One region of the Arthrobacter sp. 01N444 genome, then DNA from elsewhere that is predicted to be linked to it. Evidence: riboswitches for the same ligand, from Rfam matches in the RefSeq annotation. Region 1 holds a riboswitch; each other region holds the start of a gene.
The links. A riboswitch is a leader RNA that binds a small molecule or an ion and turns the genes downstream of it on or off. The one in region 1 is predicted to bind cyclic di-AMP.

Region 1 (3,266 bases):
GGTAGATCCGCCGACGCCCAGCACGACTTCATAGCCTTCCGGTGCCCGGAAGAATTCGCTGAGGCCGCTGCGCACCGAGCCGACCAGGTTCTTCACGGGTGCCTGGCGGTGCGAGGTCCCCAGCAGCTTCGACGATGCCGCGGCCAGGGCGTCCATCTGTTCCGGCCGGACTTTGGACGGGCCGGCGCCGAACCGTCCGTCCTTGGGCAGGAGGTTGGCGGGGATCGTGATGCTGGTGTCGCTCACAGTGGCTCCAATTTTCGGCTGGTTCGTAGCGTGGCTGGGAGGTGGCGGGCAGGGATGGCTACCACGGACCCCCCTTTTCATTCTGCCTGTTTCATTCTGCCTGTTTTATTTTGCCTGACAGCTCCCGGCGATACGGAAAAAGGCCTGTCATAGTCCGGTCATTGAGACGCCGGGGACGGCCGGCCGGCTGGGGCTGGGACAATAGCTCCAGGTCGACCGAAAGATTATCCGGAGTAATTCAAAATAGGCTAGGCTGGCATGCGAACGTACGGCGGTTCCCGCCTGGGCGCATCCTGCATGCAGCCCGCACGCGGTACGGTGGGAATGACGCTAGGACTGCGCTCGAGGAGCTGAGCTGAATGACGGATCTGATCGATACCACGGAGATGTATCTTCGGACCATTCTGGAACTTGAAGAAGAAAACATCGTTGCCCTCCGCGCCCGCATCGCCGAACGGCTCCGCCACTCCGGCCCCACTGTGTCCCAGACGATCGGCCGGATGGAGCGCGACGGGCTGGTGGTTGTTTCCGGCGACCGGCACCTTGAACTGACGGAAACCGGACGGAAACGTGCAATCGGTGTCATGCGCAAGCACCGTCTGGCCGAACGCCTCCTCGCGGACGTGATCGGGCTCGACTGGGCCTACGTCCACGAGGAAGCGTGCCGCTGGGAACATGTCATGAGCGAACGCGTCGAGCGAAGAATCTTCGAGATGCTCAACCACCCGACAGTCTCGCCCTACGGAAACCCTATTCCGGGGCTTGCGGATCTTGGCGGCGTTCCCAATGGCGCCCCCGTGGACAGGCCTGTGAACCTGCTGGAGGCCATGGCCGGCTACGGGGTAACTTCCCGGGTTACGGTCAACCGGCTCGCGGAGCCGATCCAGGTGGAGCCGGAGCTTCTGGCCCAGCTCGACGAGGGCGGAATCAGGCCTGGCGCGCTTGTCTCGCTGGAGCGGGTGGGGGAGTACATCTCGGTCCGCGTCCCCGATATCGAAGGTGCCCTGGAACTGCCGCCCGAGGTTGCCGCGCACGTCTTTGTAACAGTCGCCTGACCAGCCACTACGCGCCGGTCATGGGACGACCCATGAGTTGTCCACAATTGCGGTTACGGATTTATTACCGGGCGGCTTAATCGCCTATAGTTAGTGCCCAGTACCGATACCAAAGCGTTACCTGATCCGAAGCCGAGCCCTGCCAGCGGATCAGTCGCAGAACTACCTCCTGGCAGGGGCGGGGGAACCACTTTCGGCTGCTACTTCGGCAGCCTTGGGGTGAAGTCCGTCAGCGGCAAGCAGCTTCCACCGAAGGATCCCCTGGGATGCATCTGTGCGTGGCTGCTTGCAACGGCGGACCGGGTCTTTGATCTCTCTGACCCGAATCCGACAGCTAACTTCGCAGGCCATCCAGAGAGGAACCGTTCTTGACCACCCAGACCTCCAGGGGCCGTCGCCGCGCGACCGGTCCCGCACCGGAGCCGCGTCCCGTCGTCGCATACACGGCCGAACGCCCGCGGGACGTGCACCGGGATGAACGCCGTCGCCGTCGCAGTCCGTTCCGCCAGGTCACGGACTTTGCCGCGGCCAGCGGGGTCGGGCAGAAGGCCGGGATCGCCCTGGCCGCAACTGGTCTGGTTCTGACCGTGACGGTCCCCGTCACGAGCCCGGTGATGGCTTCGAATCCGGGCGAGTCCGGCGCGCTCTCCGCTGCCGTGCAGCCGGATGTCACCGCTGCCGCCGCCGCCAAAGTCGACTTCAACCGCACGGCCGTCACCACGAAGGGCGATCCGGACGGGAAACTCAAGCAGCTGCTGAGCGCCCAGTCTGTGGGCACCATCACCCGCGCGGCATCGGCCGGCACCCTGGGTGCGCCGCTCGACCAGCTGGTCACGGCCTCGCCCTTCGGCTACCGTGTCAGCCCCATTACCGGGGGCGCGGGGGAGTTCCACCGCGGCCAGGATTTCGCCGCCCAGTGCGGCACGGCGGTCCACGCGGCCGCCAGCGGCACCGTGACCTTCAACGGCTGGCATCCCTTCGGCGGGGGGAACCGCGTGGTCATCGATCACGGCAACGGCCTGGAGACCACGTACAACCACCTGTCCTCGGCCTCGGTCAAGGTCGGCCAGAAGGTTTCCCGCGGTGACGTCGTCGCCATGAGCGGAACCACCGGCGCCTCCACGGGCTGCCACCTCCACTTTGAAGTGATGGTCAACGGCGATGTCGTTGACCCGCTCGGCTGGCTCTAAAAAGACGATGGGCTGCTCTCAACTTCCTGTGACACGCCGTGATCTGAATGTGACATTGGATCCGGACTGCTGTAGGGTTTGAAGCACGCCAACTTTTCCGAAGTTGGCGCTCTTGAGTGGATTGCCTAGCTCTGCCACCGCTCAAGGTCCGTTCGCATTACATCGTCTGGCAGGGGCGGGGGAACCAATTTTGGCCTTCGAAAGAAGGCCTTGGGGTTAAGTCGCAAAGCTTCCCAGGAAGCAGCGCGGCCGGGTGACTCCCATCCGAATCCGACAGCTCACCTCGTAGGCATTGGGAGAGGCTACTTTCGTGTCTTCACGCCACAATTCTGCGCGCATGCGCACCGGCGAGGCTCTGTCGAGCCCGCTGGAATCCACATCACGTGCCGCCCTTGCCGGCGCCCGGATTGGATCACGTTCCGCAGGCTCAATCTCTAGCGAGCCCGGACAGCATGCAGTTTCCGCTTTTGGCGCGTCTTCGCAGTACACCCTTCGCTAAGTAACCCATTTCGGGGCGATCCGGCGTACCCCCAAGATGCCGGAGCGTCCTCAGTCCGCGCCCGAAAGCGCGCGGTCCAAGGATCACGAAAGAGAGAACTTAATGACTACTCGTGCAAACGTTGCACGGCACCGCGCCGAGGTCACCAAGACCAACTCGCTGGCTGTTATTGCTAAGGCTGTCGGCGACAACGCCGGCGGCGTGGGCCGTCAGGCTGCGGTCATCGCCGCAGCTTCCGGTCTGGTCCTGACCAGCGGAATCGCAGCCAACGCTGCT
Region 2 (3,266 bases), on a different contig from region 1:
CACGCTGGAATCCGGGTCGTCGGTCCAGTCCACCGGGACTTCGTGGACGCGCAGGCCGCACTTTTCTGCCAGGACCAGCAGCTCGGTGTCGAAGAACCAGGCGTTGTCCAGCGTGTGGGGAAGCAGTTGCCGGGCCACGTCCGCCCGGATCGCCTTGAAGCCGCACTGCGCGTCACTGAAGTGGGCGCCCATGAGGGCCTGGAGCAGGAAGTTGTAGCTGCGCGAGATGAATTCCCGTTTGGGTCCGCGGACCACGCGGGAGTTGCGGGACAGCCGTGTCCCGATCGCCAGGTCGGAGTGCCCGGAAATGAGCGGGGCAAGGAGCGGGCCGAGGGCCGCCAGATCAGTGGAAAGATCCACATCCATGTACGCCAGGACCGGCGACGGCGAGGCCAGCCACACCTTGCGGAGTGCGTTTCCGCGGCCCTTTTCTGCCATATGGACCACCGTCACTTCGCGCAGCTCGCGGGCTACCCGTTCCGCGGCCTTGAGCGTTCCGTCGGTGCTGGCGTTGTCCGCCACGGTGATCCGGAAGGAATGCGGGAAGGCGCCGAGCAGGTACGCGTGGAGCCGGCGCAGGCAGGCCTCGAGGTCCCGTTCCTCGTTGAAGACCGGGATGGTGACGTCCAGCAGGGGCGTGCTGGCGCGCGTATCAATGGCCGTGCGCCAGCCGCCGGGGACGGTCAGGGCCCCGGCGATCGGGCCCGGGACGGGTGCGTCGGCCAGGGCAAGCCCCGAGGGTGCCCCGGGGGCCGCCGGGCCGGCCGGCGTCGCCGTGGAGCGGGGCAGGGTTCCTGTGGCCTGGTCTGTGAATGTCATGGCTCAACTTTCCCGGCGGCCCATATGAGGGCTTTAGGGTCAAGCTGTGCGGGGGCTGTGGAAGTCCGGGCCGCCGGGGCCGGTCCGGCCGTGGAGACGCAAAGAGGCCCCGGATCCATGCGGATCCGGGGCCTCCAGGGCGGGGGGCGGCTAGTGCCGGTTTAGTACCAGTTGTGTGCGTAGTGGAAGTTCAGGGCACCGCAGGGGGAACCGTAGCGCGACTTGACGTAGTTCAGGCCCCAGTTGATCTGGGTCCGGTAGTTGGTCATGTAATCGGCGCCGGCGCTCGCCATCTTCGAGGCGGGCAGGGACTGGACCACGCCGTAGGCGCCGCTGCTGGCGTTCGTGGCGGTGGTCTTCCAGTCGGATTCCTTGGTCCACAGCTTGTGCAGGCACTGCATCTGGCCGGGTGCCCAGCCATAGCTTCCCAGCTGGGACGCGGCGTAGGCCTGCGCGCCGGCGGGGTCGTCGACTGCGACCGGCGCGGCTGCCGGTGCCGGTGCCGGAGCGGCTGCCGGTGCCGGAGCGGGGGCCGCCGCGGGAGCCGGAGCAGGTGCGGGGGCTGCCGCGGGGGCCGGAGCAGGTGCTGCCGCGGCTGCCGGTGCGGCAGCAGCGGGCGCGTGGATCAGCGCTTCGGCTGCCTTAACCTCCGAGATCTGGGGAGCCACGTTCTTTTCCGTGGCAGCGGTCGGCCCAGCCACCTGGACCCGCTCGAAGTTGAGCTTGGCCAGCGGGTCAGCCATCGTGGCCGTCTGGCTCGCAACGTTCGCCGTGTGGGCGCCCGGCTCTGCCGCCTGGCTCGCGGCGCCGCCACCCAGCAGCAGCGCGCACGCGGCGGTGACGACGGCGGCACGGCGGCCGGTTACACCGAGCCCGGCGGCGAACCGCGACAGGGCGGATGCCTGCTTGACCGGTTCGGCGCGGTGGCGCGACTTGGCGGCGCCAACTGAGCGGGAATGCGAACCGCCGTCAGGGCGTGTTTGTACCTGGAATTCAGTCATGGTGGCCTCTCAACGCCGGCGGAGTTAGCTGTCGGGTTCGGATGAGGTCATCCGGCCGCACGGAACATCACGTGTCGGCTTCACCCCGAGGGCGCATGAAAGCAGATTGCCCGGGAACTCTGGGTCCCCCGCCTCTGCCTGGTCCAGCGGAATCCGGGAAGCGGCAGAGTTTGGCGTCCGTCCGGATATGCGGCACCGATGGCGGCGCACGCTAACGACGCTACAGGACCCGGCCGCTTAAGTCACATTTTGGTAACAGGAGTCACAGTGCCGGGGTGTCGGGTTGCGCCGGGCTCGCCGGTCGACCGTCCGGGCCGTTTGCGCCGGCGGCGGCCGTTCCGGTTACGCCGGCGGCGGCGAGGCGGGCAGCCGCACGGCGAACTCCGTGCGGCCCGGCCGGGACGTGACCTCGACTGTTCCTCCGTGGGCCTCCACGATCGACTGGACAATGGACAGGCCCAACCCGCTGGTGCCCTCGGACGTCGGCGCGGCGGTCGCCGTGCCGTGACCTCCGCGGCTGCCGGAAACAGCGCCGGAGGACGAGCGTGCGGGAGCCCCGGACCCGACCCTCGCCGTCGCGACGGCAGAATCGGCGGGGACAGCTGCGGGGTTCGACGCCGGATTGGTGCGCGAGGCGTCGGCCCGGGTGAAGCGGGCGAAGACCCGGCCGATAAATTCCGGGGCGATGCCGCTGCCATTGTCTGTCACGGTGACCACGGCACTGCCGTCAGCCGAGCGCATAACGCCCGTGACCACCTTGGTCCCGGGTTCCGTGTGCTTGCGCGCATTGGACAGCAGGTTGGCGAGGACCTGGTGAAGCTGGGTCGCATCACCGCGCACCACCACGGGCTCGTCCGGAAGTTCCAGCTGCCAGATGCGGTCCGGGGCCATGACTTTCTCATCGCTGACCGTCTCGATGGCCAGCTGGGTGAGGTCGACGTCGGAGATTTTGAGCGGCTGTCCCTCGTCCAGGCGCGCCAGCAGCAGCAGGTCCTCCACGAGCGTGGTCATCCGCTCGGACTGGCTTTGCACACGGGCGAGGGACCTCTCGCCGTCGGGGGTGAAATGCTCGGTCATCCGCATCAGCTCCGTGTAGCCGCGGATGGCCGTCAGCGGGGTGCGGAGTTCGTGCGAGGCGTCGGCGACGAACTGCCGGACCTTCATCTCGCTCTCCTGCCGCGCCTCGAGAGCGTTGGAGACGTTGTCCAGCATCTTGTTCAGCGCGTAGCCAACGCTGCCCACTTCCGTTCCGGGATGGGCCGCCGACGTCGGGACGCGGACCCCGAGCGCCACCTCGCCGGCGTCCAGCGGGAGACGGGAGACCTTGGTGGCAACCTCGGAGAGCTGTTCCAGCGGCTTCATGGTCCGCCGGATCAGGGCCGTGCCGGCGAGCCCGATCAGCACGAGCCCGCCTGCGGACACCACCACCATGGTCCAGACCAGGGA
Region 3 (3,266 bases), on a different contig from region 1:
GACCTGGCCCGGATCCGGGAGGACGCCGCGACGCTGACAGGGATTGTCAACGAACTGCTCCTCGCGGCAACCGCGGAGGCCCCGGACCGTTCCGCGCCCCCTGCCGACCTCGCCGACGCTGCCGCCAGCGTCGCCGGCAGCCTCCAGCAGGTGGCAGAGCAGCGCCAGGTGCGTCTGGAATTCTTTGCCGATGCCCGGCCGCTGGCCCGGATCGAGAAGAATGCGCTGCGGCGTGCCGTGCTGGCCCTGGCGGACAACGCGCTGGCCCACACGCCTCCGGGCGGCCGCGTGTCCATCACGACCTCAATCGAGCAGAAGCGCGCCGTGATCACGGTGGCGGACTCCGGGACCGGAATCACCGGCGTCGATCAGGCCCGGATCTTTGACCGGTTCGTGCGGACGGCCGGCACCGGCACCTCACAGGGACAGCGGAGCTTTGGCATCGGCCTGGCCCTGGTCCGGGAGATTGCTGTCGCGGCCGGGGGCACCGTCGAAGTGGCCGCGACGGGCGACGAGGGAACCGTCATGAAGTTGACGCTTCCGCTCATGGGCAGCGGGAATCCCTGAGGTCCATCCGCCGGGGAAAGATATGCCATCGGGATCCCGGACTCCCGAATGCGGAGACAGGAAAGACCGGCGGTCGAGTTGCCCCCAAGGGAACTCGATCGCCGGTCTTTCCGGACTGTCTGGCCCCGGGTCGGGGCCGTGCGGCTTAGGCGCGGACGAACGTCACGCCGCCGGTCGCGGTGAGCCAGGACAGCGGGTGGACCATGGTCTGGTTCTTGCCGTTCATGCCGCCACTGACCACCTGGCCGTTGCCGGCGTAGATGCCGACGTGGCCGGACTGGACCACCATGTCACCGGGCTGCGGCGTCGCCACAACGGTTCCAAGGCCAAGGAACGCGCGGGGACCGATGTCGCCAACGGGCTTACCCGCGGCGCCAAGGGCCTTTTCCACCATGGCGGTGCAGTCCTGGGTGATGCCCACCTGGCTGTAGGCGGCCGAGAGCATGATGGCGTTGCGTCCGCCCGCGGGCGCCGCGGCCGGCGCTGCAGCCGGAGCCGCTGCCGGAGCTGCTGCCGGAGCGGCCTGCACCTGGATGACCGGCTTGGCCGGAGCCTTGGGCGCTGCCGCCGGGGCTGCAGCGGGAGCCGGAGCCGGCGCGACGGGCTGTTCGATGACGGGCGCGGCAACAGAATCCACTGCGGGGCGCTCGAAGCTGATCTTGACGCTTGAATCGGCGCTGACGGGGGCACTGACCTGTCCGGTGACGTCGACGGTCGACGCCGGAGCAGAGTCACGCTGCACGGGGGCGGTGGCGGCGTTGGCGGCCATTCCGCTGGTCAGGACCAGGCCGGATGCGGCGGCGAGGACGGCGGCATGGCGCGCAAAAGTATTGACTGAAGTCATGAAAAATGTAGCCTCTCCCAATGCCTGCGAGGTGAGCTGTCGGATTCGGATGGGAGGCACCCGGCCGCACTCCCGGGCCCGTCGTTGCGGGCACTGTGCGGCTTCACCCCAAGACCTGCATATCAGCAGATCAAAAGTGGTTTCCCCGTCTCTGCCGGACGTTGATGCGAGTTACCCCCGGGCCGCGGCAGAGTTAGGCAATCGGCTGGGGAGCGCCCGTATCGGAGACAACAGGCACTCATCAACCGTAGCGCGAACCGCACCCGAAAGTCACATTCAGGTAACGGCGCCATGATGCCAGGCCGCAATTTGCCCATAGGGCGGCGCCGTTTCCGAACATAGGATGATGCCATCAGCACCACCGGAAGCGGAGGCCCGAAAATGAACAGCCATTGTGTCGCCATCTGCCAGTTGAGCACTCAGCCCCAAGAGGATTTCGACGTCAACACCGAGCTGCTGATCCTCGACGGCGGGGACGTCCACGTGAGCACATGGGACGCGGAACCACGCGACGGGGGTTTCGACGAGCACATCCTTAATGACCGGGTAGACGCGCTCGGGTACATGGTTGTCAACGACTGGGCTTTCCTGGACGGCAAGGCCTATGCGGTGGTGGAACGGCGGTCAGGCCCGGCGCCGGCCGGCCGCCGCGAACCGTGACCTTCCTGTCGCTGGCGCTGATCGCCGTCATCGCCTTGGCTGGCCCCCTGCTGGCCCTGCCGGCGCGCTGGCACTTGCCTGTCATGCTGGGTGAGCTGCTGGCCGGCATCGCGATCGGGCGCTCAGGCCTGGCCCTGGTGGACCCCGCGGACCCCACGTTCACCCTGCTGGCCAATATCGGGTTTGCGCTGATGATGTTCGTGGCAGGCACCCACGTTCCCGTGCGGGATCCGCACATCCGTGGCGCCCTCGGCAAAGGCTCCCGCCGGGCGATGGTGGCCGCAGCGGCAGCGGTGGTGATCGGAACCGGCATCGGACTGCTGTTCGGGACTGGACATGCTCCCCTCTACGTCGTGCTGCTGGCCTCCTCGTCGGCCGCCCTGGTGCTTCCAATCGTCGATTCCCTGCGCCTCGGCGGGCCAGATGTCGTCGCTATGACAGCGCAGGTGGCAATAGCCGACACAGCCTGCATTGTGGCGTTGCCGCTCCTGGTGGATCCGCCCCACGCAGTCCAGGCGGCGCTGGGTGTCCTCGCGGTGACCGGGTGCGCGGTAGTGCTCTTTGTCGGCTTGCGCTGGCTGGAGCGCCAGGGAATCCGTCGGCGCGTGCACCGGCTCTCGGAAAGCCGCAAGTTTGCCCTGGAGCTACGGATCCAGCTGGCCGTGCTCTTCACCCTGGCCGGTGTCGCCACGTGGAGCAATGTGTCTGTGATGATGGCAGGCTTTTCTTTCGGCCTGGTGATGGCTGCGGTCGGCGAACCGCGGCGGCTGGCCCGGCAACTGTTCGCGCTCAGCGACGGCTTCCTGGGTCCGCTCTTCTTCGTGTGGCTGGGTGCATCGCTGACTCTAAGGGACCTGGCCGGGCACCCGGACATGATGGCCCTCGGCCTGTTGCTGGGGGCCGGGGCCCTGCTGGCCCACGCCGACCTGGCTTTCCTGGGACTCCCGCTGTCGCTCGGGGTGTTGTCGGCGGCCCAGCTTGGCGTACCGGTGGCTGCGGCGAGCATCGGCACGCAGCTTCAGGTCCTGCTCCCGGGCGAGGCCGCGGCCCTGCTGGTGGGAGCGCTGGTCACCATAGCCGCGGGCGCCGTCGCCGGGTCACGGGCGGCGAGGACTTTCGCGGTCCCGGCAAATGCCGGCGGCAAGTCCGGAAATTCCGGCAGCGCCGTTGGGCAGGGCGATCCGGGGGGTCCGAA

Region 2: linked by a shared signal. The riboswitch ahead of AC1DKN_RS08105 (aggregation-promoting factor C-terminal-like domain-containing protein) and the one ahead of AC1DKN_RS17685 (M23 family metallopeptidase) in region 1 are both predicted to bind cyclic di-AMP.
Region 3: linked by a shared signal. The riboswitch ahead of AC1DKN_RS14375 (hypothetical protein) and the one ahead of AC1DKN_RS17685 (M23 family metallopeptidase) in region 1 are both predicted to bind cyclic di-AMP.

What each region holds. Positions count from the first base shown of each region.
Region 1 is NZ_JBFTRB010000019.1:22,108-25,373, forward strand. It holds gene serC (phosphoserine transaminase) at 1-246, opposite strand, end outside; gene AC1DKN_RS17680 (iron-dependent transcriptional repressor DtxR) at 606-1,301, shown strand; cyclic di-AMP (ydaO/yuaA leader) riboswitch at 1,452-1,665, shown strand; gene AC1DKN_RS17685 (M23 family metallopeptidase) at 1,670-2,491, shown strand; cyclic di-AMP (ydaO/yuaA leader) riboswitch at 2,628-2,797, shown strand; gene AC1DKN_RS17690 (NlpC/P60 family protein) at 3,093-3,266, shown strand, end outside.
Region 2 is NZ_JBFTRB010000005.1:90,199-93,464, reverse strand. It holds gene AC1DKN_RS08110 (bifunctional glycosyltransferase family 2/GtrA family protein) at 1-819, opposite strand, end outside; gene AC1DKN_RS08105 (aggregation-promoting factor C-terminal-like domain-containing protein) at 981-1,820, opposite strand; cyclic di-AMP (ydaO/yuaA leader) riboswitch at 1,820-1,979, opposite strand; gene AC1DKN_RS08100 (sensor histidine kinase) at 2,163-3,266, opposite strand, start outside.
Region 3 is NZ_JBFTRB010000012.1:88,657-91,922, forward strand. It holds gene AC1DKN_RS14370 (sensor histidine kinase) at 1-567, shown strand, start outside; gene AC1DKN_RS14375 (hypothetical protein) at 713-1,411, opposite strand; cyclic di-AMP (ydaO/yuaA leader) riboswitch at 1,419-1,621, opposite strand; gene AC1DKN_RS14380 (hypothetical protein) at 1,823-2,071, shown strand; gene AC1DKN_RS14385 (cation:proton antiporter) at 2,068-3,266, shown strand, end outside.